One region of the Litorisediminivivens sp. KMU-197 genome, then DNA from elsewhere that is predicted to be linked to it. Evidence: riboswitches for the same ligand, from Rfam matches in the RefSeq annotation. Region 1 holds a riboswitch; the other holds the start of a gene.
The links. Region 1 has a riboswitch for glycine ahead of AC04PT_RS19470 (D-amino acid dehydrogenase). Riboswitches for the same ligand answer to the same signal wherever they lie in the genome.
Positions count from the first base shown of each region.

Region 2: another riboswitch for glycine. It lies ahead of gcvT (glycine cleavage system aminomethyltransferase GcvT); the one in region 1 lies ahead of AC04PT_RS19470 (D-amino acid dehydrogenase).

Region 1 is NZ_JBXEQG010000017.1:3,641-15,056, forward strand. Features, by position in the region: gene AC04PT_RS19425 (hypothetical protein) at 1-294, shown strand, start outside; gene AC04PT_RS19430 (hypothetical protein) at 318-590, shown strand; gene AC04PT_RS19435 (hypothetical protein) at 595-1,791, shown strand; gene AC04PT_RS19440 (hypothetical protein) at 2,098-2,532, opposite strand; gene AC04PT_RS19445 (hypothetical protein) at 2,542-3,090, shown strand; gene AC04PT_RS19450 (M41 family metallopeptidase) at 3,323-3,754, shown strand; partial or broken gene AC04PT_RS19455 (helix-turn-helix domain-containing protein) at 4,324-4,512, shown strand; gene AC04PT_RS19460 (IclR family transcriptional regulator) at 4,513-5,142, shown strand; gene speB (agmatinase) at 5,280-6,257, shown strand; glycine riboswitch at 6,391-6,501, shown strand; gene AC04PT_RS19470 (D-amino acid dehydrogenase) at 6,545-7,783, shown strand; gene AC04PT_RS19475 (peptidylprolyl isomerase) at 7,847-8,638, opposite strand; gene narI (respiratory nitrate reductase subunit gamma) at 8,644-9,426, opposite strand; gene narJ (nitrate reductase molybdenum cofactor assembly chaperone) at 9,438-10,142, opposite strand; gene narH (nitrate reductase subunit beta) at 10,144-11,416, opposite strand, start outside.
Region 2 is NZ_JBXEQG010000004.1:290,815-302,230, reverse strand. Features, by position in the region: gene AC04PT_RS11545 (DUF2254 domain-containing protein) at 1-1,163, opposite strand, end outside; gene AC04PT_RS11540 (gamma-glutamylcyclotransferase family protein) at 1,160-1,732, opposite strand; gene AC04PT_RS11535 (RrF2 family transcriptional regulator) at 1,828-2,277, shown strand; glycine riboswitch at 2,319-2,405, shown strand; gene gcvT (glycine cleavage system aminomethyltransferase GcvT) at 2,569-3,702, shown strand; gene gcvH (glycine cleavage system protein GcvH) at 3,721-4,080, shown strand; gene gcvP (aminomethyl-transferring glycine dehydrogenase) at 4,170-7,019, shown strand; gene AC04PT_RS11515 (inositol monophosphatase family protein) at 7,155-8,054, opposite strand; gene AC04PT_RS11510 (ABC transporter permease) at 8,245-10,761, opposite strand; gene AC04PT_RS11505 (ABC transporter ATP-binding protein) at 10,758-11,416, opposite strand, start outside.

The DNA.
Region 1 (11,416 bases):
CTCGCCGTTGGTTCCGCCAATCGAAATTATCTCGCTCTGAAGGCAGATTTCCGAAGCAGGCAACAGGAGTTTGCTAAATCAGAAAACGCTGACCCATTTCATCTTATGGACGTAGGAAAGGCAGGAAGTCGAATTGCGCCTCAGGACAATCTATCACCGGATGATTTGACTACAGCAATCGTGGATACGTTACCTCACTGGTTCTTTCAAGCAAAAACCTCTCAGTTGAGCGTGAGTCTATCAAGACACAATTTAACCTCTTGGAGCGAAGAGCAGGTTGGGTGCTTTCGGTAGAAGCAGGCCTGAGAGATCTTTGGATGTCTGCGCTTTGGGAGGCGCGAGAGTTAAAGCGAGATGGAGAGAATTTGATTTTTTGCCCTGCAAATCGTGAAAGCGATTCATACTGGTTTGCAAGCCAAATGCGGGCCGAAGCCGCTCTATGGGGGCCGCTTGCATTATTCCATGATTTACCGGAAGATCGAGAAGACACGCAACATATAATGGCCGTTTCGTTCACGCAATCTCGAAAAGGGCGTGCTCAGCTAAAAGCCTCAAATCCGTCCTCAAAAAAAGCTTCGGAAGCTCAATGAAACGATGGGCATCTTGGAGCGTTCTTACATCAAAGAGTTTTTTGACGTGCCGATCAAGGTTGCGGGCGCCGACATCACGATGAGGCTTCTCGTTCAGTCGCTATGGATTTTAGAGGAGCTTGGCTCCAGTATGAATTCGAAAATTCAGGCGAAGACTATCCAAAGCTATCGAGATGCCAAAGAGTTTTCGCTACGTGTCACGAAGATCGACTGTTTGAGGGCCTTTAGAGAAGGTTTGAGTGTTAGCGAAATCACTGCAAAGTCTATCTTGTCACAACTTGTGCTGTCACCAGACGATACCGCAAAATGCTTTAGGGACGGTGCTTGGTTTCACCCCCTTGTAGAACTTGACGACGAGCACGTCATGATCGTTCTGCCGTCGGTCGAAGTCGGATCAAAAATTCGATTTGTAGAAAGAACTTTGTCGGAGTTGTTGGGACCTGACCTGAGTAAGGAGAAAAGTCTTGGCGAAACCTTTGAGAATTTCGTTCGGGAACGAGTTCGGATGGCACTGGACGGCAATGAGATCGTCAATGATTTCGCGTGTTTTCCGCATGCTTTGGATGAATCTGGAACGGGTGGAGAGGAGATAGATTTACTGTTCAGAATAGGGAGGCGGATTGTCGTTGGTGTAGTAAAGTGCTTGGTGGCTCCAAATGAATCCATTGACAGATTCAATCACCTTTCAAGACTGGAGGGCGCAGCAGAGCAGGCAAAAAGAAAAGCAGAGTGGCTATCAAAAAATCTACAGTTAGTAGAAGGTTCACTTGGCGTTAATCTTGCTAAAGCGGACATCGTCCAATTAGTTATCTTGAATCATAAAATTGGCTCAGGACTCTTGATTGATGACGTAGCGATAACTGACATATCTCTGCTTGAGCTGTTCTCTAATGAAGGGTCGTATGCGTCAGGCGCAGCAATGAAAAAGGGCGACAAAGCAGTTACTTTTACAACACTTTACACCAACCAAGAAGAAGCGGAAGCCGCGACTCCGGAGATCTTTTCATGTCCCCCGCCGTTAAAGCCATTTATTGAAGGTGTTGAGTGGATAAAAGTTGAGTTTCCTACGGGGTTTGGAAAGATGCTCCTTGAACACCCAAGGATGAAAGTTGGCGCACTTGTAACACCTGAACTGGAAGCTGCGGCGAGCGCTTTCTCGCTGAATGGTGGCTCTCCGGATAAGTCGCTGACCGCTGATTGATTGCTGATATAGAATATGCAGCGAACGGCAGCTCTCCGCCCATTCTGTGGAAAAAGACCCGTTCGCGGGCGCAGAATTCCGCCGCTTGAGTTGGGCGCGAGCGCCTTTCCTGTCAGGCTTTCCTCGGTTGCTGCGGTGCAGGGAAAACCTTGGCCAATCTCGCCGTCATGAGCCTCCATTAAGGCGCTCACACGATCAGCGGCCGCGCCTGGATCCTGTACTGCTTCCCGCATCAACAGGATCCCGCGCGGCACCCCCCTCCCCTTCACGAAACCGACACCGGTCAGGCCACAGGCTTGGCACGGGTTATTCCGGAGTGTCCGAATGCCTACTCATACCACCACTTTCCCCTTCCCCATCGATGGCGCGTTTCGCCAAATTTTCGTCGGCAAGACACATGCGCATTGGCATGAAGCCGCGCAGGCCAAGGGTTTTAAACTTGTGGGTCGCGCCATAGATCGCCTGCATGTCGTGCTCGGCTGCAAGACTCGTCATACCCCTACTCTCAAGCGGATCAGCGTTGTCCTTGGCCACAATCCGGAATGCCCTCATTGCATCCGGTCTCGGCGTGAGGCGGTCGCCGCGCGTGTCGGCGCCATGCTTTGTGGGCCTGATCCGATGGGCGATCGTCACTATGGTCTTTACGAATTTGACTGTGGTCACCGCGATCGTCGTCAGCACACCCGCGTCGAAGAAGCCGCTGCTGGCGGGCACAAGCTGAGCTGCGGCGTATGTCTTCATGCGAAGCACATGGCGGAGGCCGAGGCGCAGGACTGGCTCTTGATTGGCGAGGCTGTACGAAAACATGTCAGCTATCGCCGGTACGAACACGTTTGCGGCCATCGCCAGGACGTCGCAATTGCCGATATGCGGCACGGCGATGTCGATTGTGCAGGTTGCGGCCAGAGCTGGACCTCGAAACCGAGCAAGATCTATCTGCTGCAATTCCGTCTTCCGGAACTTCCGGTGATGAAGCTCGGATTCAGCAGCAATCCGGAATTCCGGATGCGCCAGGTGCAGAATGATCCCGTCTTAACGCAGGGCGCGGTCTGTCGAGATATTCCGATTGCCTCCGGTCACCAGGCCGTCTGCATCGAGAAGGCGCTGCATGCCCACATCGCGGCACATCGCCCTGACTTGATCGCGCCGCCAGACGTCTTCCGTCCTCACCTTCGCACGACAAGCGAAATCTACCATCAGCACGGGAAGACCTACATCTCCGCCCTCCTTGATGCCGTCAACTCAGGCTGGAACCCGAGTCTGATCCAGACCGACCCGCTCTCCGCCCCCCACGCTTGACACCAGGGGAGCCGCCTCCAAGCGGCTCCCGCCTCTCCCGAACTTTCCGGAACCTCTCCCCCATGCCCTCATCATCATTGAACCCGCGCGTCAGCGCGCTCTCTCCGCATGCTCTCTCGATCATGCGCCCTCTTCTCCGGCGCATCGCGCTCTGGCATCGCGATCGTATCGCCGAGCCGGCCACATCCTAGTCGCCCATCACCTCGGACTGCCGGCTGCGCGGAATGCCGTACTGACGAGCGCCGGCGGGTATGTCGACATTCCGGAACGTTCTTTAGAAAGCCGCGAAACCGCCCGGCACCGGATCGCCACGCTCATGGCCGGCCGTGCCACGGAAGAACTCATCCTGGGCGTTCCAACCAACGGCGCCGGTCTCGGCCTTGGCTCCGATCTCGCCGAAGCCACGCGTCTCGCTTCTTGTGTGGAGTTCGCGTGGGGTCTCGGAACGAGGTTGACCTACACCCCGGCGGAGACTGCACTGCGGAATGGCTCAGACAACGACATCCCAACCGTGATCGAGACAAGCTTGCAGCGGGCATTGAAGATCGCGACCAGCATCATCGGCGATCAAGGTGAATCTCTGATCCGCATCGCGACGGCACTTTTCGATGAACGAGAACTTCCCGAGAGCCGTATTGCCGAACTTCTTGGCCCTGTTCCGTGAAGCCAGCCTCGCTCCCTATGCTCTGGCGGTTTCGGCGCGATGCACAGTTGCTTCAGCCGGTATCGATCATCGCCACTGAGCGACGAAAGAGCTCGGCGACGTCGCGTCACTCCCTACCCGGTCCCCCAATGGTCCCCCTAGTGACGTAGCACCTGGGTAAACATCTTAAAGGTAACGAAGTTTCAACTTAGTTCGTCCAGTCCATCATGGGCGCGACGGAGAGGCGGACTGCCTTTTCAACCATACTTTTCAATATCTTAACCTAAACTCCGAACGAGCATCATGTAGCACGCTCGGCGTGGATTTCCGGGGGTTTTCCCCGGTTTTCCGGGGTTTTCGATTCAGGATCGCTACCGTGTAGCACATCTGCGCGGCCAGAACACCGGCGCTTCCTCCGACCGGGTTCGCTGCACGCGCCGCCACCCTTCGCACGGTGTCTAACCCAAGAAAGTCAGGGTCCAAACCCAGAGACCGGGAAGCATTCGCCGTCCTTAGTTGGCGGCAAGCCGAGAGTAGCCATACACGGATAAATTGGTTATGAGTTCACAATTGAACAAAATGGGCGAATTATGAACACGGGCAGCACGCAAGCGGCGAAGCGCCCTGAGTATTCGGTCCAACCCGTTGTTCGAGCATTGGCGGTCCTGCGTTATATAGCGGCAGGCAATCGGTGTCGCAAAATCAGCGCCGCTGCCAAGGCTACAGGTGTCAACCGAACGACTCTGACCCGCATTCTCGCCACGCTGGAGGCAGAGCGCATGATCGAAGCGCTGCCTGATGACGGGGGCTTTCGGCTGGGCACCGGGCTGATCTCGCTTGCGTCAGAAGCACTGAACGACCGCGGCATCGTGCCTTCTGCGCGACCGGTGCTTGTTCGATTGGTCGAGACGCTGAAGCTTTCGGCGCATCTGGGGGTGCGTGAAGGCCATGAGATTGTCTACCTGGCGCGCGAAACCCCGGTGTCGTACCTGGCGAGCACCGTGCGCGAAGGCACCCGCCTGCCCGCCCATGCCACCACCATTGGCCGCATCCTGCTGGCGGAGCTGAGCCGGCAGGAGATCCTTGCGCTCTATGACGATTACCCTTTGGAGGCTTTCACCGCCAAGACCCGTACCTCGCTCGAGGCGCTGATGGACCAACTGGCTGCGGACCGCGCACGCGGCGTGTCCTGGAGCATGGCCAACTTCGAGCCAGAGATCGGCTCGGCCGCCGCTCCGATTTACGACCACCGGGGAGAGGCTGTGGCGGCGATCAATGTCACCGGCCACGCCAGCATATTCACTGAAGGTACCGAACAGGCAGCGTTGATCGAGAGTACGCTGAAAGCTGCGGCACAAGAGGTCTCAGAGGCGCTGGGGTATCGCGGCTGGGCCGCAGATCAGATATAGGTATACCTTGCGGCGGCCGCTTGCCTCAATGGCCCGGAAAGAGACTTGAGAGCCCGGTGACCGCCCTTGTTGTCCGCCATCCCTGAAGCGTCCCGGGGCTGCGCGACCGCGCAAGACAGCCCCTTGAGGAGACCGTCATGACAGATGCCCCCGACACTCCCCGCCACGGCTATGACGCCGGGCGCCTGAACCTGCCTTTCGTCGGTATTCCGACCTTCGGAAAACGCCCCTACGTTCAGGACTGGAGCCGTATCGATGCCGATGTCGCCGTGCTAGGCGCGCCCTTTGACGCAGGCACGCAGTTTCGTCCCGGCGCGCGCTTTGGTCCGAGGGCGGTCCGCGAGGCCTCGACACTGTTTTCCTTCGGTCATGCGGGGGCCTATGACCACGAAGACGATTGTACCTACCTTCCGGACGCGGTGCGCATCGTCGATATCGGAGACGCCGATATCGTCCATACCGATACGGTGAAGAGCCATGCCAACATCAAGGCTGGGGTGAGCGCGATCCTCGATGCTGGGGCCTTGCCGGTGGTGATCGGCGGCGACCATTCCGTCAACATCCCCTGCATCGACGCGTTTCAGGGCCGGGGCGAGATCCACATCCTGCACATCGACGCGCATCTCGATTTCGTCGACGAGCGTCACGGCGTGCGCTTCGGCCACGGCAACCCGCTGCGTCGTGCCGCCGAAAAGGCCTATGTCACCGGCCTGACACAGGTCGGCATTCGCAACGTCTCGTCCACCGCCAGGGAAGGCTATGAAGATGCCCGTCGGATGGGCTCCGACATCCTGTCGGTCCGGCAGATGCGCAAGCTGGGGCCGGAGGCTGTGATCGCCCGCATTCCCGCAGGCGCGAAGGTCTATGTCACGCTCGATATCGACGGTTTCTGCCCCTCCATCGCGCCTGGCACCGGCACACCGAGCCATGGCGGCTTTCTCTACTACGAGGTGCTGGAGATGCTTCAGGCGCTGGCCAGACGGCACGAGGTGGCGGGCATCGACCTGGTAGAAGTCGCGCCCGACTACGACCCCACCGGCGGCACCGCGATCCTTGCCGCGCAGGTGTTGCTGAACTTCCTCGGCTTCGTCTTCGCGGCCCGCGCCGACAGATGACCGCCGACTTCGCTTGACACGAATCGGGGCCCCGCTTAGGCCCCGGTCCAAGATGGTTCGGACAGGAGAGACGGGGGCGACCCCGCGCCGACGGAGCAACGCCCCGGAAACTCTCAGGCCCAGATACTGCCGAACCATGAACTCTGGAGAGTGGTGCCGCATGCACCCGCCGAAGGAGAAAGGCGCCATGTCCCTGACCCGGACCGGCGCTGATGCTCTCAGGCAAAAGGACAGAGGGGGATGCGTCGGAGACCCGGCGTGTCACACCTTTGTCTGGAGTGCCAAACATGGCTTCGAAATCCATTGCCGTCATCGGCGCCGGTGTCACCGGCGTCACCACCGCCTATGAGCTTGCCACGCGCGGCTATGCCGTCACCGTCTACGATCGCAATCGCTATCCCGCCATGGAGACCAGCTTTGCCAACGGCGGGCAGCTTTCGGCCTCGAACGCCGAGGTCTGGAACCACCTGTCGACGATCCGCAAAGGCATCGGATGGATGCTGCGAAAGGATGCGCCGCTGTCGCTGAGCCTCGCACCGAGCTGGCACAAGTATTCGTGGCTGGCCGAATTCGTGGGCCAGATCCCCAACTACCGCCGGCACACCACCGCCACCGCGCGGCTGGCGGTCGCCGCCCGCGCCCGGATGCGGGCCATAGGCGAGCGCGAGGGCATTTCCTTTGACCGGGAGGACCGCGGCATCCTGCATTTTTACACCACCGAGGCACAGCTCGATCACGCCCGCCGGGTCTCGGAGCTGTTGGCCGAAGGCGGCGTGGACCGGCAGGAGATCGACGCCGACGGCATCCGCCGCATTGAACCGGCGCTGACCGGGAACTTCGCAGGCGGGTTTTACACGCCCGGTGACAGCTCGGGCGACATCCACCTGTTCACCACCGGGCTGGCCGCCGCCTGCGCACGGATGGGCGTGTGTTTCGAGATGCAGACCAGCGTCACCGGCAGCGCCACCACCGGACGGAGCGTCACGGTCAGCTACGAAACCACCCCCGAGCCGGGCCGCAAGCAACGCCACAGCGCCGAACATGCCGCCATCGTGGTCTGCGCCGGGGTACGCAGCCGGGCGCTGGCCAAAGGCTTTGGCGACCGGCTGAACGTCTACCCGGTCAAGGGGTATTCGATCACCGTCAACCTCGACGATGCGGCGTCGCGGGCCAGCGCACCGCAGGTCAGCCTGCTCGACGACGAGGCCAAGATCGTCACCAGCCGGTTGGGGCCGAACCGGTTCCGCGTTGCCGGCACCGCGGAGTTCGCAGGCGAGAACCGCGACATCCGTGACGTGCGCATTGCGCCGCTGGTGGGCTGGGTAAACCGTTACTTCCCAGAGGTCTGCACCCGCCAGTCGACCCCTTGGGCCGGGCTGCGCCCAATGATGCCGTCGATGATGCCGCGTGTCGGCCCCGGACGGCGCGACGGCGTTTTCTACAATACCGGCCACGGCCACCTTGGCTGGACGCTGGCCTGCGCCACATCCGAGGCCGTCGCTTCGGCCGTTGCCGCCCGGGTCTGATCGGCCCGACGAAACAGCCCGACCAGGGCGCACCTCCCGCCGGTGCGCCCGCGCCAGGCTGGATCACCTGAGGTCGGCACCGGAGATTTCGGCGGCAGCGACCAGTTGGTCGATAAAGGCGCGGGCCGCACGGGCCCAGGCCGTCTTTTCCATCGCGTCACGGATCTTCTGGTGCACGGCTTCGAATGGCAGCACCGCGCCTTCCGCGACCGCGTCCATCCGGACGACGTGCCAGCCATGGCGTGTCAGCACCGGTTCTGCCGTGATTTCCCCCTCCGAAAGCCGGCGCAGGACTGCCTCGAACTCCGGCACGGTGTCGCCGGGACCCAACTGCCCCAAAGCGCCTGCCGATGCTTTCGAGCCGCAATCGCTGGTCTCTCGGGCCAGCACGCCGAAACCTCGTGAATTTTCCAGCGCCCGGGCAACAAGCGCCACGGCGCGCGCGTGCGCCGTGCGGCTGCCCTCTTCGTCGCGCGGATCGCAGGCACAGAGAATGTGCGAGACTTCCCACAGCGGCGGCGACCGGAAGCGCTGCGGATCACGCGCCCATTCCGCCCGCAGTGCATCCTCTGTCGATGGCGTTACGTCGATTGCGGATTCAAGCAGGCCACGAATGAGCGCCTCATCCTCAGTCTCGAACCTGCCCTGCCCGACGGCGTCGGGCTGCGATTGCACCCCGCGACGGTGAGCCTCCTGCAGAAGCAGGGTGCGCACCGCCACGGCATTTGCGGCCTTCCGCCAAGCGATGCCGGGTTTGCCCTTTGGCGCCGCGTGGTTCTGCGCCTCGGCCGCGACAACCGCATGCGGCACGGTTTCGCCGTTGACGACCAGATCGGGAAACAGGGCTGACCTCATCGCGCTCACTCCGCCGGACTCGCGGCCGCGTCGGACACGGGACCGGTGGACTTGGATCTTTGCGCCGCGCCGGGCGCCGCGGCCCTGTCCGGGAGCGGCACCGCACGGCGCGAGCGCACGATCTGGTAGCCGCGACGGCCCAGCAGGTAGCGGAACGGTGCGGCGAAACCGGACACCAGATGCACAAGCCGGGTGAACGGGAACACCAGGATGATCGTCATGCCGAGCACGAGATGCAGCTTGAACACCAACGCAACGTCTTCGATGTGGCTGGCCGCTGCCCCGTCGAAGGTGAAGATCCCCTGTGCCCAAGACATGAACTTGACCATCTCATGCCCGTCCAGATGCCCGAGCGAGACGAAGACGGTGCCCAGTCCCAGTACGAGCTGCGCCAGCAGCATGGCGAGGATGGCGATGTCCGCGAAGCTGGAGGTCTTGCGGATCCGCGGATCGGTCCAGCGGCGATGGAACAGCATCCCCCCGCCCACCAACGCCATGACACCGGCGATTCCGCCCGCGACGACCGCCAGAAGCTGCTTCGCGCCATGGCTGATACCCAAGGCGTCAAAGACCGCGATCGGGGTCAGCAGCCCCACGACATGACCAAGGGTGATGACGATCAGCCCGATATGGAACAGGATGGACCCCACCACCAGTTGCCTGCGCCGCAGAAGCTGCGAAGACGAGGATTTCCAGGTGAAGGGGTCACGCTCGTACCGGGCGATAGACCCCATGATGCAGACGCCGAGGGCGATGTAGGGAAAGATACCGAAGAAGAAGTTGTTCATGAGAGCCTCCGTCACTCTGCGGCCACGCCGGGGGACCGGCGCAGCGGTTCATCCATGCGCGCGAGCAGGTCGCGCGACACCGGGCAGCCAGCGTTCGGATCGGGGCCGAAGCGCACTTCGCTTTCCTCCCAAACCTCGTCCAGCGCCTCAAGGTCGTTGGGATCGGCCTCGGGCTGGTCCAGCAGTTCGTCCACCGCGGCGCGGTCGGCTGTGGCGCCGGACAGGTGCAGAAGGGTGGCGAAGACCGCCGCATAGGGACTATCGCGCCGGGTCAGCCGGGCGTGCAGCGCCGCGAGGATATGCGCCGCGTCGGCCAGCATTTCCTGCGCTTCCGGGAACGGGCGCGTTGCCAGGAATTCCAGCAGCACCGGCAGGTGATCGGGCAACTCCGAGGAGACCGGATCAAACCCGCCGGCGCGGTAGGTTTCCACCAGCGACACCATCGCCCCGCCCCGGTCTCGGCTTTCGCCGTGGACATGCTCGAACAAGTTCAGCGACAGGGTGCGCGACCGGTCGAAGAGCATGACGTATTGTTCTTCGAGGTCATAGATGTCGCGCCCGCCCACCTCCCTCAAGAGCGGGCGCAACGCCCGACGCGCGGCGGCGGTCAGCCGGGTGTCGGAGGCCAGAAGGCCGCCGATCTCCGGCACCGCGTCCTGCAATTCACGCGTCGGGTAACTGAGGATCAGGGACAAGGCTTTCAGCGTGCGGTCCATGTCACTGCACCTCCGTAGGCATTTTCAGGGGTTTCTTCGAGCCGCCAAACAGCGACCCCTTCGAGACGCCGGTGGAACAGCCGTTGCCGTCGGTGAAGCCGCAGCCGCCGCGCAGGTCGTAAGCCTCTTCGACCTGTTCGCGGTGCGTCGTCGGAATGACGAAGCGGTCTTCGAAGTCGGCCAGCGCCATGATCTTGTACATCTCCTCGATCACCCGGCCCGACAAGCCGGCGCGTGCGGCAATCGCCTCGTCGCGAACGCCGTCGATGGTCTTGGCGCGCATGTAGGCGCGCATCGCCAGCATCCGTTCCAGCGCCTGCGCCACCGGGGCCTCGTCGCCGGCGGTCAGCATGTTTGCGAGGTAGCGCAGCGGGATCCGCAGGTTGCGCACGTCCGGCATGGCGCCATCCATGCCGATTGCGCCCGCCTCGGCGGCGTTCTGGATCGGCGAAAGCGGCGGGATATACCACACCATAGGCAGGGTCCGGTACTCAGGATGGAGCGGGAAGGCGACCTTCCACTCCATCGCCATCTTCCAGATCGGGCTTTCCTGGGCGGCCTTGATCCAGTCCTCGGGGATGCCATCGGCGCGAGCGGTTTCGATGATCACCGGGTCGTTCGGGTCAAGGAAGACGCCGAGCTGGGCATCGTAGAGGTCGGTCGTCTCGGCCGCGTTGGCCGCCTCTTCGATCTTGTCGGCGTCATAGAGCATCACCCCGAGATAGCGGATGCGCCCGACGCAGGTTTCCGAGCAGACCGTCGGATTGCCGCTTTCGATCCGCGGATAGCAGAAGGTGCATTTCTCGGACTTTCCGGTCGACCAGTTGTAATAGACCTTCTTGTAGGGACACGCGGAGACGCACATCCGCCAGCCGCGGCATTTTTCCTGATCGATCAGGACGATGCCGTCCTCTTCGCGCTTGTAGATCGCACCCGAGGGGCAGGACGCGGCGCAGGCCGGGTTCAGGCAGTGTTCGCAGAGCCGGGGGAGATACATCATGAAGGTGTTCTCGTATTCCCCGTAGATCTGCTTCTGAATGCCCTCGAAGTTGTAATCCTCGCTTCGCTTGGCGAATTCGCCGCCCAGGATTTCCTCCCAGTTCGGGCCTTTCTCGATCTTTTCGATCCGCTCGCCGGTGATCTTCGATCGGGGGCGCGCGGTCGGAAAGGCCTTCATCTCGGGGGCGCTTTTCAGGTGGTCGTAGTCGAAATCGAACGGCTCGTAATAGTCGTCGATTTCCGGCAGGTCGGGATTGGCGAACATGTTCGCGAGG
Region 2 (11,416 bases), on a different contig from region 1:
CTCTTTGCGGCGCCGGCCATGTCGCTGTTGGGGTGGGTCTCGAGGCTTTCCAGCACCTCGCGCAACCGGCCCATCACCTGAGGGTCTTCCGCGCCGTCCCGCGCGATCGGCAGGACCGCGTGGCGCAGCAGCCCCTCGGCCTCGATCGGCGGCATCGAGATGCGCGGAAACTGCGGCGTGCGCTCGCGCTCATGGTTCGGGACACTCGGGACTTCTTCCCAGAGCAGCCGGTCGATGCGCCCCAGCACTTCGATGGCGGTGCCGGGGTCGTTGATACCGGGCGAAAGCGCCCGCTGGGCGCTCTCTGCCAGGATGGACAGGCCCAAGGTCGGGTCTTGGTCAAAGGTGCGCACATCGCCAATGTCGAAGCATCGGGCAATGCGGTCGATCAGCGCGTCGTCGGCCTTCGTGGCGGTGCCTAGGGTCTTGGTGCGCAGCACGTATTCACCCGGTACGCGGGCTATATGCACATGGATTCCCGCCTCCTTGGCCAGTTCGTCCAGGTTCGAGACGTCGATGAAACGGATGTAACCGGATTTCAGCGCCGGCACCCGGCGCGCGGTGTCGGGCACGATGTCCTCGGGCGTGGCCTCGCGCGCGCCGAGACAGGGCCTCTGCGCCCGGTCGCGCATGGATTCGCGCGCGCGCACCTCGATGATGTGCAAAGTATGGTCCATGCTGCCAAGTTGCGACAGGTGGTCGATCCAGCGCAGGATCGCCAGCACGATCATTGCGAAAACCACCATGGTGAGGGCGAAAACCACCACCGAAGCCTCTTCCGAATAGACTTGCGCGTGAAACAGGATCACCGCGCTCAGCGAATAGACGAAACCGCCCACGAAGGTCGCCAGCACGCTCTGCGTCACCGTATCCTCGAGCAGCAGGCGGTAGGCGCGCGGGGTCGCCATGGACGAAGCGGTGCGATAGGCGCTGACCATGACGTTGAGCGAAAAGGTCGTTACCGCCAGCATCCCCGAGGCGAGGATGGTCAGCACCGGCAGGATCGCCTCGCGGCCCAGATGCAGCTTGATGTTCGTCGGGATGATCGGCGTCAGCAGGGGCGCCATCGCCAGCGCCAGTAGCGAAAACGCCGAGAGAAGAGCCACGCGGACCCAAAGCTTGGTGAATATTCGCCGCAGGATCAGCAGCGCCTTCGAGATCATGCGAGGCTCACCAGAATGCGTGCGCCGGCATCGGTCAGCAGGTCGCCAAAGAAATCGCGTTCATGTCTCTCCATGATCTGGTGGCGCGGATAACGCGGCTCGGCCCGATCATCGAGGATCGGTGCGTCCCAGCCATCAGTGGTGGCGATGAAATCGCGCACACCGTCACGGCCATAGAGCCTGAGGTAGCCCTGCAACACGCATTCCAGATAGGACATCAGGATCGGGTGCGCCTCGGTCGGGGGGCTGTGCCGGTCCGGCGGGATCGCATAGATTGCAATGTCGCGGGCGTAATCGGCCCTGTGGTCGATCTGGTGCGCCGCCGCGATGCGGTCATAGGCACCCTCGCGCTCATCCAGCGCCGCCCAGTCGGCTCCCGGCACGGCAGCGATCACCCCGTCGATGGCGGTCAGGCTGTCGGGCACCGCTGTGAGAAATGACACCGGCCGCAATTCGGTGTGACGCCACGCGCGGCGCCACCCGCGGGCCTGCGCGAGGTGGATGTCGGTGAAGGCATGCGTCGCCGCATTCACCAAAGAGCCGTAGCCGAAGAAGAAAGGATCACTCATCGCCTCTAAATGTGACCTGTCAGTGACTTATGTCAAATCCTGCGTTTCGGCGTTGTGCCATGCTGAGCCTCATAAACAGCAAGAGAGTGTTATTGATGCGAGTTACCAAGCGTACCAACATTGCCGTCCGGGTCCTCATGTACAGCGCCGCCCATACCGGAAGGCTGGTGACAAAGTCCGAGATTGCACGGCGCTGCAATGCCTCTGAGAACCATTTGGGTCAGGTAATCAACCAGTTGGCACAGCTTGGCTTCCTGAAAACCCACCGGGGCCGCAACGGCGGGCTGGAACTGGCAAGGCCGGCTTCGGAACTGCATATCGGTTCGGTGTTTCGCGCGATGGAGACCGCGACGCCCGCCAACGAATGCGTCGCGGATTCCGACAACAGCTGCCCGCTGATCGAGGTTTGCCGGCTCCGCATCGCCCTGGCAGACGCCTGCGAGGCCTTCTATGCGCATCTCGACAAACTGACGCTCGACGCGCTGGTCTGCGATAACGCGCCGCTGATGGATATCCTCAATCCGATGACCTGCGCCCGGCACTGATTTTGCCGTTGCCCCGGGTGTAGACCTTCGCATACATTCCCCGCGACTCGGTGGGAGAACCGGCTGATGCCGGTGCCGAAGGAGCAACCGCCCCGGAAACTCTCAGGCGACAGGACCGCCGACGTCGACAGAATCTGGAGAGATCCCGGCCAATCCGGGGCGCCGAAGGGATAACGATCTCAGGCAGAAGGACAGATGGGGCATCACCGGGCTGACCTTCGGGTCGGGTCGCAGGGGATGCCGGGTTGATCCTTCACGGACGCTCCGGCCCGAAAACGGGAGAGTGTCGACGTGTCCGACGATCAAGAGCTGAAGCGCACGCCGCTGTATGACCTGCACGTGAAACTTGGCGCCAAGATGGTGCCCTTCGCGGGCTATGAGATGCCGGTGCAATACCCGCTGGGCGTTCTGAAAGAGCACCAGCACACCCGCGCCAAGGCCGGGCTGTTCGATGTCAGCCACATGGGGCAGGTGGTGCTGCGCGCCAATGACCCCGAAGCGGCGAAACGCGCTTTCGAAACGCTGGTGCCGGTCGATGTGCTGGGGCTGGGCGAGGGCCGGCAGCGCTATGGCTTTTTCACCAACGAACACGGCGGCATCGAGGACGACCTGATGTTTGCCAACCGGGGCGATCACCTGTTCGTCGTGGTCAACGCCGCCTGCAAGACAGCCGACATCGCCCGGATGCGCGACGCGCTGGAACCCGAGGTGACGGTCAAGGAAATCACCACCCGGGCGCTCCTGGCGCTGCAAGGGCCGGCCGCCGCGGCGGTGCTGGCCGAGCATCATCCCGCCGTGGCGGACATGAAGTTCATGGACGTGGAGACCGTGCCGCTGGCCGGGGCCGAATGCTGGGTCTCGCGGTCGGGCTATACCGGCGAGGACGGCTATGAGATCTCGGTGCCCGAGGCGGCGGCGGAGGAACTTGCCAAGGCGCTGCTGGCCCATGACGACGTGGAGCCTATCGGCCTCGGTGCCCGGGACAGCCTGCGGCTGGAGGCGGGGCTCTGCCTTTACGGTCACGACATAGACGATCAGACCACGCCGGTTGCGGCGGGACTGACGTGGGCCATGCAGAAGGTGCGCCGGCCGGGCGGGGACCGGGCCGGAGGCTATCCCGGTGCCGACGCCATCGCCAGCGATCTGGCCGAAGGCAGCGCACAGAAGCGGGTCGGGCTGCAACCGGAGGGCCGTGCCCCCATGCGCGAAGGCGTGGAGCTTTTTGCCGACGCGGACGGCGGCGAAGCGGTCGGCCACGTGACCTCGGGCGGTTTCGGCCCGACGGTGGGCGGACCGGTGGCGATGGGCTATGTCTCGACAGCGCTCGCGTCCGTCGGCACGGTGCTTTACGGCGAGGTGCGCGGCAAGCGGCTGCCGGTCAAGGTGGTGAAGCTGCCCTTCGTCGCACCCGGGTTCAAGAGATAGGTTCAACAGGAGACACCGATGAAATACACCGAAGAACATGAATGGCTCGACGCCGACGGCGACGTCGTCACCGTGGGCATTACCGCGCACGCTGCCGAACAACTGGGCGACGTGGTCTTTGTCGAACTGCCCGAGGTCGGCACCGAGGTCAGCAAGGACGACGAGATCGTGGTGATCGAAAGCGTCAAGGCCGCCAGCGACATCCTCGCGCCCATCGATGGCGAGATCGTCGAGGTCAACGAGGCCATCGTCGAGGATCCCGGCAAGGTCAACGACGATCCCGAGGGCGAGTCGTGGTTCTTCAAGATCAAGGCGTCGGACGCCAGCCAGATGGACGACTACATGGACGAAGCCGCCTACAAGGATTTTATCGGCTGATATTCCGTCCTGTCGGAGCCTGTTTTTCGTCGCAGGACCAAGGGCTTCCGGCAGGATTTTAATTTGCAAGATGAAGCAGGGGGCTTTGCATGGCTTTCACTCCGATCGACTATCTTCCGTATGATTTCGCCAATCGGCGGCACATCGGACCGTCCCCTGCCGAAATGGCGGAAATGCTGGAAAAGCTGGGTGCCGACAGCCTCGACGCCCTGATCGACGAAACGGTGCCCAAGGCGATCCGGCAGGACAAGCCGCTGGATTTCGGAAAGCCAAAGTCGGAACGCGAGCTGCTGCGCCACATGCGCGAGGTCGCGTCGAAGAACAAGGTGCTGACCTCACTGATTGGCCAAGGCTATCACGGCACTGTAACACCGCCCGCCATCCAGCGGAATATCCTTGAAAATCCGGCGTGGTACACGGCCTATACCCCGTACCAGCCGGAGATCTCGCAGGGCCGGCTCGAGGCGCTGCTGAACTTCCAAACCATGGTCAGCGACCTGACCGGGCTGGAGGTCGCCAATGCCTCGCTGCTCGATGAAGCCACCGCCTGCGCCGAGGCGATGACCATGGCGCAACGCCTGTCGAAGTCGAAGGCAAAGGCGTTCTTCATCGACCGTGACTGCCACCCGCAAAACATTGCGGTAATGCAGACGCGGGCCGAGCCTCTGGGCATAGAGATCATTGTGGACAAGCCGGAAAGGCTCAATCCATCAGCGGTTTTCGGGGCGATCTTCCAGTACCCGGGCACCTATGGCCACGTCCGCGACTTCTCCGACGAGATGTCGGCGCTGCATGAGGCCAAGGCCATAGGCATCGTCGCCGCCGATCCGCTGGCGCTCACCCTGTTGAAAGAGCCGGGCGCGATGGGCGCGGATATCGCTGTCGGATCGACGCAGCGCTTCGGCGTGCCGATGGGCTATGGCGGTCCGCACGCGGCTTACATGGCCTGCCGCGACGATTATAAGCGGGCGATGCCGGGCCGGATCGTCGGCGTGTCGGTGGACAGCCACGGCAACCGCGCCTACCGCCTGTCGCTGCAAACCCGTGAACAGCATATTCGGCGTGAAAAGGCCACCTCAAACGTCTGCACCGCGCAGGCGCTGCTGGCGGTAATGGCCGGGATGTACGCGGTGTTTCATGGGCCGGAAGGGCTCAAGGCGATTGCCCAGCGTATCCACCGTAAGACCGTGCGACTGGCCGAGGGGCTTGAGGAGGCCGGCTTCAAGGTCGATCCCAAGGCCTGTTTCGACACGATCACCGTCGACGTACGCAGCCTGCAATCGGCGGTGCTGAAATCGGCGCGGGACGAGGGCATCAACCTGCGCCGCGTCGGTGAATACCGCGTCGGCATCACGCTCGATGAATGCACCCGGCCGTCGACCATCCAGGCCGTCTGGCGCGCCTTCGGGATCACCAAGAAGGACGACGACTATACGCCGCATTATCGGATGCCCGAGGAAATGGTGCGCACGTCGGACTTCCTGACCCACCCGATTTTTCACATGAACCGGGCCGAGACCGAGATGATGCGCTACATGCGCCGTCTGGCCGACCGCGATCTTGCGCTCGACCGGGCGATGATCCCGCTGGGGTCCTGCACCATGAAGCTGAACTCGGCGGCCGAGATGATGCCGGTCAGCTGGCGTGAGTTCTCGGTGCTGCACCCGCTGGTGCCAGCGGATCAGGCGCTGGGCTACAAGCACCTGATCGACGACCTGAGCCAGAAGCTCTGCGCGATCACTGGCTACGACGATTTCTCGATGCAGCCCAATTCGGGCGCACAGGGCGAATACGCCGGCCTCCTGACGATCGCCGCCTATCACCGCGCCAATGGCGAGGGCCACCGCAACGTCTGCCTGATCCCGATGTCGGCGCATGGCACCAACCCGGCCAGCGCGCAGATGGTGGGCTGGAAGGTCGTGGCGGTGAAATCCGCGAAAAACGGCGACATCGACCTCGACGATTTCCGTGCCAAGGCCGAGAAGCATGCCGACAACCTCGCCGGCTGCATGATCACCTATCCCTCGACGCATGGCGTGTTCGAGGAAACCGTGCAGGATGTCTGCTCGATCACCCATGAGCACGGCGGACAGGTCTATATCGACGGCGCCAACCTCAACGCCATGGTGGGCCTTTCGCGCCCCGGCGATCTGGGCGGAGACGTCAGCCACCTGAACCTGCACAAGACCTTCTGCATTCCGCACGGCGGCGGCGGTCCCGGCATGGGGCCGATCGGCGTCAAGCAGCATCTCGTGCCGCACCTGCCGGGTCATCCCGCGACGGATGGCGAAGAAGGACCGGTCAGTGCCGCGCCCTATGGCTCACCCTCGATCCTGCCGATCTCCTGGGCCTATATCCTGATGATGGGCGGCGAGGGGCTGACCCAAGCGACCCGCGTGGCGATCCTAAACGCCAACTATATCGCCAAGCGGCTGGAGGGGGCCTATGACATCCTCTATCGCGGCCGCAACGGGCGGGTGGCGCATGAATGCATCATCGACACGCGGCCCTTCGCAGACAGCGCGGACATCTCGGTGGACGACATCGCCAAGCGGCTGGCCGATTGCGGCTTCCACGCGCCAACGATGTCATGGCCGGTGGCCGGCACGCTGATGGTCGAACCCACCGAGAGCGAAACCAAGGCCGAGCTCGACCGGTTCTGTGACGCGATGCTGGCCATCCGCGCGGAGATCCGCGAGATCGAAGAGGGCCGCATGGACCGGGCCAACAACCCGCTGAAGAACGCGCCGCACACGATGGAGGATCTGGTTCGCGAATGGGACCGGCCCTACAGCCGCGAGCAGGGGTGCTTCCCGCCGGGCGCGTTCCGCGTCGACAAGTACTGGCCGCCGGTGAACAGGGTGGATAACGTCTTCGGCGACCGGAACCTGGTGTGCACCTGCCCGCCGATGGAGGAGTACGCCGAAGCGGCGGAATGACGTCTCGGGGGGCTGGCCAGCGTGCTTCCCCCCAGCCTTCCCGGACCTGATCCGGGACCTCCGGTCAAACCATAAGGAGAGGCCCCGGATCATGTCCGGGGCCCTTGTTCGCAAACCTTCGGCGGTGCGCGCCGGTCAGGCGTCTTCGACCTCGGGTGCATCCTCGGGCTTTGGCCCCAGCAAGAAGCTCAGCTCGTCCGCCACGGTCTGCCACGTCTTCTCGCTGCCGGCGCACAGCAGATAGCCCTCGCGGTGCGCGACCGAATAGTCGCGCCCGTCGAGAAAGGCCACATGGCCGCCTGCCTTCTGGCACAGGATCACCCCGGCCGCATGGTCCCAGGATGTCATCTTGCACGACAGCACGAAATCGCAGTGCCCCTCGGCCAGCAACCGGTACTCATGCGCCGAGCAGCGCAGCGCGTCGGGCCGGCCGATGCGCGGATAAAGCGCCGCAATCTGCGGCTGCACCGCCTCTGGCATCAGCTTGAGGTGAATGTAGCCCACCATATCGGCCAGCGGTTTCGGCGCGGCGGTGGCCAAAGTGCGGCGGCGGCCTCGGGGGCCGGTCCACTGGGCAACGGTGTCTTCGTCCGCCGTCACCACATCGTCGTTCAGCGGGTCATAGATCAGCCCGAACACCGGCTTGCCGAAGCGTGTGGCGGCAACCATCGTCCCGAACAGCGACAGCCCGTGCGCGAAGTTCCAGGTGCCGTCCACCGGATCGATCAGGAACCCCAGCTCGGCCTCGTCCAGCGCATCGAGTATTTTCGGATCGCGCGACGCGGCTTCCTCGCCGACAATCACTGCCGAAGGAAAGGCCATTTGCAAGCCCCGGGTGATCATCGCCTCGGCGGCCTCGTCGGCGGCGGTGACGAGGTCCAGCTTGCTGGTCTTCTCGATGATGTCGGCCGGATCGAGGGCGCGGAAGCGGGGCAGGATCTCGGCCTTGGCGGCGCGCCGGACCAGGTTCAGCAGTGCGGTCTTCTGGGCACGCGTCAGCGGCGCGTGGACGGTCATGGGCAGGTTGTCGGCCATGGGGAGCTCCGATTCTGGCGGAAGTTGTAAGCGGTTTGCCAGCCGGGGGCCAAGGGTTCAAGGGAAGGTTTGCGAGCGCGCCGCGGTCCGCCGTGCAGCCCCGTCAGCCGAAAGGCGCGACGCGAACGGAAAGCGCCTGCCGACACGCATTACGTCAGCGCACCGGCGGCACGCCAGCTGCCTGTCGGCGCTACTCCCGCGCCCTCAGCACCCGCGCCGGACGCGCCGCCAGCGGACGCCATGCGAAGGCCAGCCCCGACAGCAGGGTCGCCAGCACCCCGCCCGACACGATCAGCAGCGCCGAGGCCCATTGCACCGCATAGTCGGTCTCCATCACGAAGGTCATGACCGCCCAGCCGCCGATGACGCCTGCGGCCAGCGCCACCAGCCCCGCCGCCGCGCCCAGCAGCACCGAACGCAGGGCAAAGCTTTGCAGGATTCGCGCCCGCGCCGCGCCCAGCGTCTTGAGCACCGCCGCCTCGTAGGTACGCGCCTGTTCGCCCGCCGCCGCCGCACCGATCAGCACGAGGAAACCGGTCAGCAGCGTTGTCGCCGCGCCCCACGCGGTGGCCGAAGCGATCCCGGCGAGGATCTCGGCCACCCGGTCAACCGCGTCCTTCACCCGGATCGCGGTGATATTGGGAAACTGCGTGGCCAGATCGCGCAGGATCGTGGCCTCGGCCTCTTCCTCGGCATAAACAGTGGCGATGAAACTGTGCGGTGCCGCTTGCAGCGCGGCGGCGTTCATCGTCATGACAAAGCCGATTCCGGCCGTCGAGAAATCAACCTCGCGGAACGAAGTGATGGCGGCTGTGATATCGCGCCCAAGGATGTTGACGGTGATCTCGTCGCCCAGGCTCAGCCCGATCTCATCGGCCTCTTCGGCGGCAAAGCTGATCTGCGGGTTGCCGGTATAGCCCGCGCCCCACCACTCGCCGGCGGTGATCGTGGTGTCTTCGGGCAGGGCGTCGGCATAGGTCACGCCCCGGTCGCCACGGATCACCCAGTGGTTGCCTGCGACCTCACGTGCCGGGACGCCGTTGATCTTGGTGATCACCCCGCGCAGCATCGGCGCGCTCTGGACCCGCGACACCGCCGCGTCCGCGTCCAGCCGCGCCCGGAAACCTGGCATCTGGTCCTTCTGGATATCGACGAAGAAGAACGACGGCGCCACGTCAGGCAGTTCTGTCTGGATCGCCGCGCGCATGTTGCCGTCGATCTGGCCCACCGCCGCCAGCACCGACAGCCCGAGCCCCAGCGACAACACGGTCGAGGCCGCGCCCTCGTGGTGGCCGGAAATGGCCGACAAGGCCCAACGCAGCGCCGGTCGGTGCCGCGCCGCCCGCTGCGAGCGGTGCGCGATGCGGCGGATCAGGAACGCGGCAAGCGCCAGCACGGCCAGCGCGCCGATGATGCCACCGGCGGTCCAGAGCGTCAGGGTGGACGCGCCGGAAAACAGCATGGCCGAGCCCAGCAGCCCGGCGAAAAGTAGCAGCGTCGCCCCAATGTAAGGCCAGTGTGGCACCAGTCTGGCGCTGTCCAGCGCGTCCCGGAACAGGGTGGCGGGGCGGATGTCTTCGGTCCGCGCCAGTGGCCAGAGGGTAAAAATCAGCGCTGTGAAGGTGCCGTAAAGCGCGGCCTCCGCCAGCGGTCCGGGATGCAGCGCAAAGATTGCCGGCACCGGCAATTGGGACTGCAACAGCGGCGCCAGTACCAGCGGCACCATCGCACCAAGCACCAGCCCCAGCGCAATGCCCAGAAGGCTCAGCGCCCCGATTTGCAGGAAATAGGTCAGGAAGATCACCTTCCGCGTCGCCCCCAGGGTGCGCAAGGTGGCGATAACCGAGGTTTTCGTCGCCAGGTAGGCCCGCACCGCCGCTGATACGCCCACGCCCCCCACCGCAAGGCCCGACAGGCCCACGAGGATCAGGAAGTTGCTCAGCCGGTCGACGAACAGCCGCACGCCGGGGGCGCCATTGCGGGCGTCGCGCCAGCGGCCCCCGGTGTCGGAAAACCGCGCCCGCGCCTCCCGCGACAGCGCTGCCAGCTCGGTGCCCGGCGGCAGCGCCATCCGGTAATGCGTCTCGTAAAGCGTGCCGGGTTGCAGCAGGCCCGAACCCTCCAGCGCAGCGGTCCGCACCAGCGTCCTCGGCCCCAGGTCGAAGCCGCCGCCGGCGTTGTCCGGCTCGACCTTCAGCACCGCCGAGAGGGTGAATCCCTGTTCGCCCAGCCGGAAGCTATCGCCCGGGGTCAACCCCAGCCTGTCCGCCAGCACCGGCGCCATCACCGCGCCCTGTCCGGCCAGCGCCTCGTGCAGTGGCATTGCGGGCTCCAGCACAACCGCGCCCAGCAACGGATAGGCGTCGTCCACTGCCTTGACCTGCGTCAGCGCGCGCTCGGTGGTTCCGTCCCGGTCCACTACCGCCAGCGAGCGGAAATCGACCATCTCAGAAACCGCCGTGGCGCGCTCTTCCAGCCAGTCGCGCTCATCGGCCTCGGCAAATCGATAGGTAAAGCGCAGCTCGGCATCGCCGCCCAGCAGTTCCGCGCCCTTCTCCTCCAGCCCCATCTGGATCGAGGCCCGCACCATGCCGATCCCGGCGATTGCCGCGACCCCAAGCGCCAGGCAGGCCAGAAAGATGCGAAACCCGCGCAGGCCGCCGCGCAGCTCACGGCGGGCGAAGCGGGCCGAGGTGGCAAGGCTCATTCGGCGGCCTCGCGCACGGCGGTATCCACCCGGCCATCGCGCAGCCGCACAACCCGGTCACAACGATCGGCCAGCGCCGGCGCATGCGTCACCAGCACCAGCGTCGCCCCGTGCCGGTCGCGCAACCCGAACAGCAGGTCCATGATCGCACCGCCGTTGGTCTCGTCGAGGTTGCCGGTCGGCTCATCGGCCAGCAGGATATGCGGGCGCGGGGCCGAGGCCCGCGCCAAAGCCACGCGCTGCTGTTCCCCGCCCGACATCTGCGCCGGGTAGTGACCGGCGCGATGCGCCAATCCGACGGTTTCCAGCTCGGCCTCGGCGCGGTCAAAGGCATCGCGGTGCCCGGCCAGCTCCAACGGCGTGGCAACGTTTTCCAGTGCGGTCATCGTGGGGATCAGGTGAAAGCTCTGAAACACCACCCCCATGTGGTCACGCCTGAACCGCGCCAGGGCGTCTTCGCTCATCGCGCCCAGATCCTGCCCCAGCGCGGTCACCGTGCCGCTGGTGGCGCGCTCAAGCCCACCCATCAGCATCAGCAACGACGACTTGCCTGATCCCGAAGGGCCGATCAGCCCGATCGAAGAGCCTTTCGCGACGTCCAGAGAGATGCCGTGCAGGATCTCGACCCTCCCGGCATTGCCATCCAGCGCCAAGT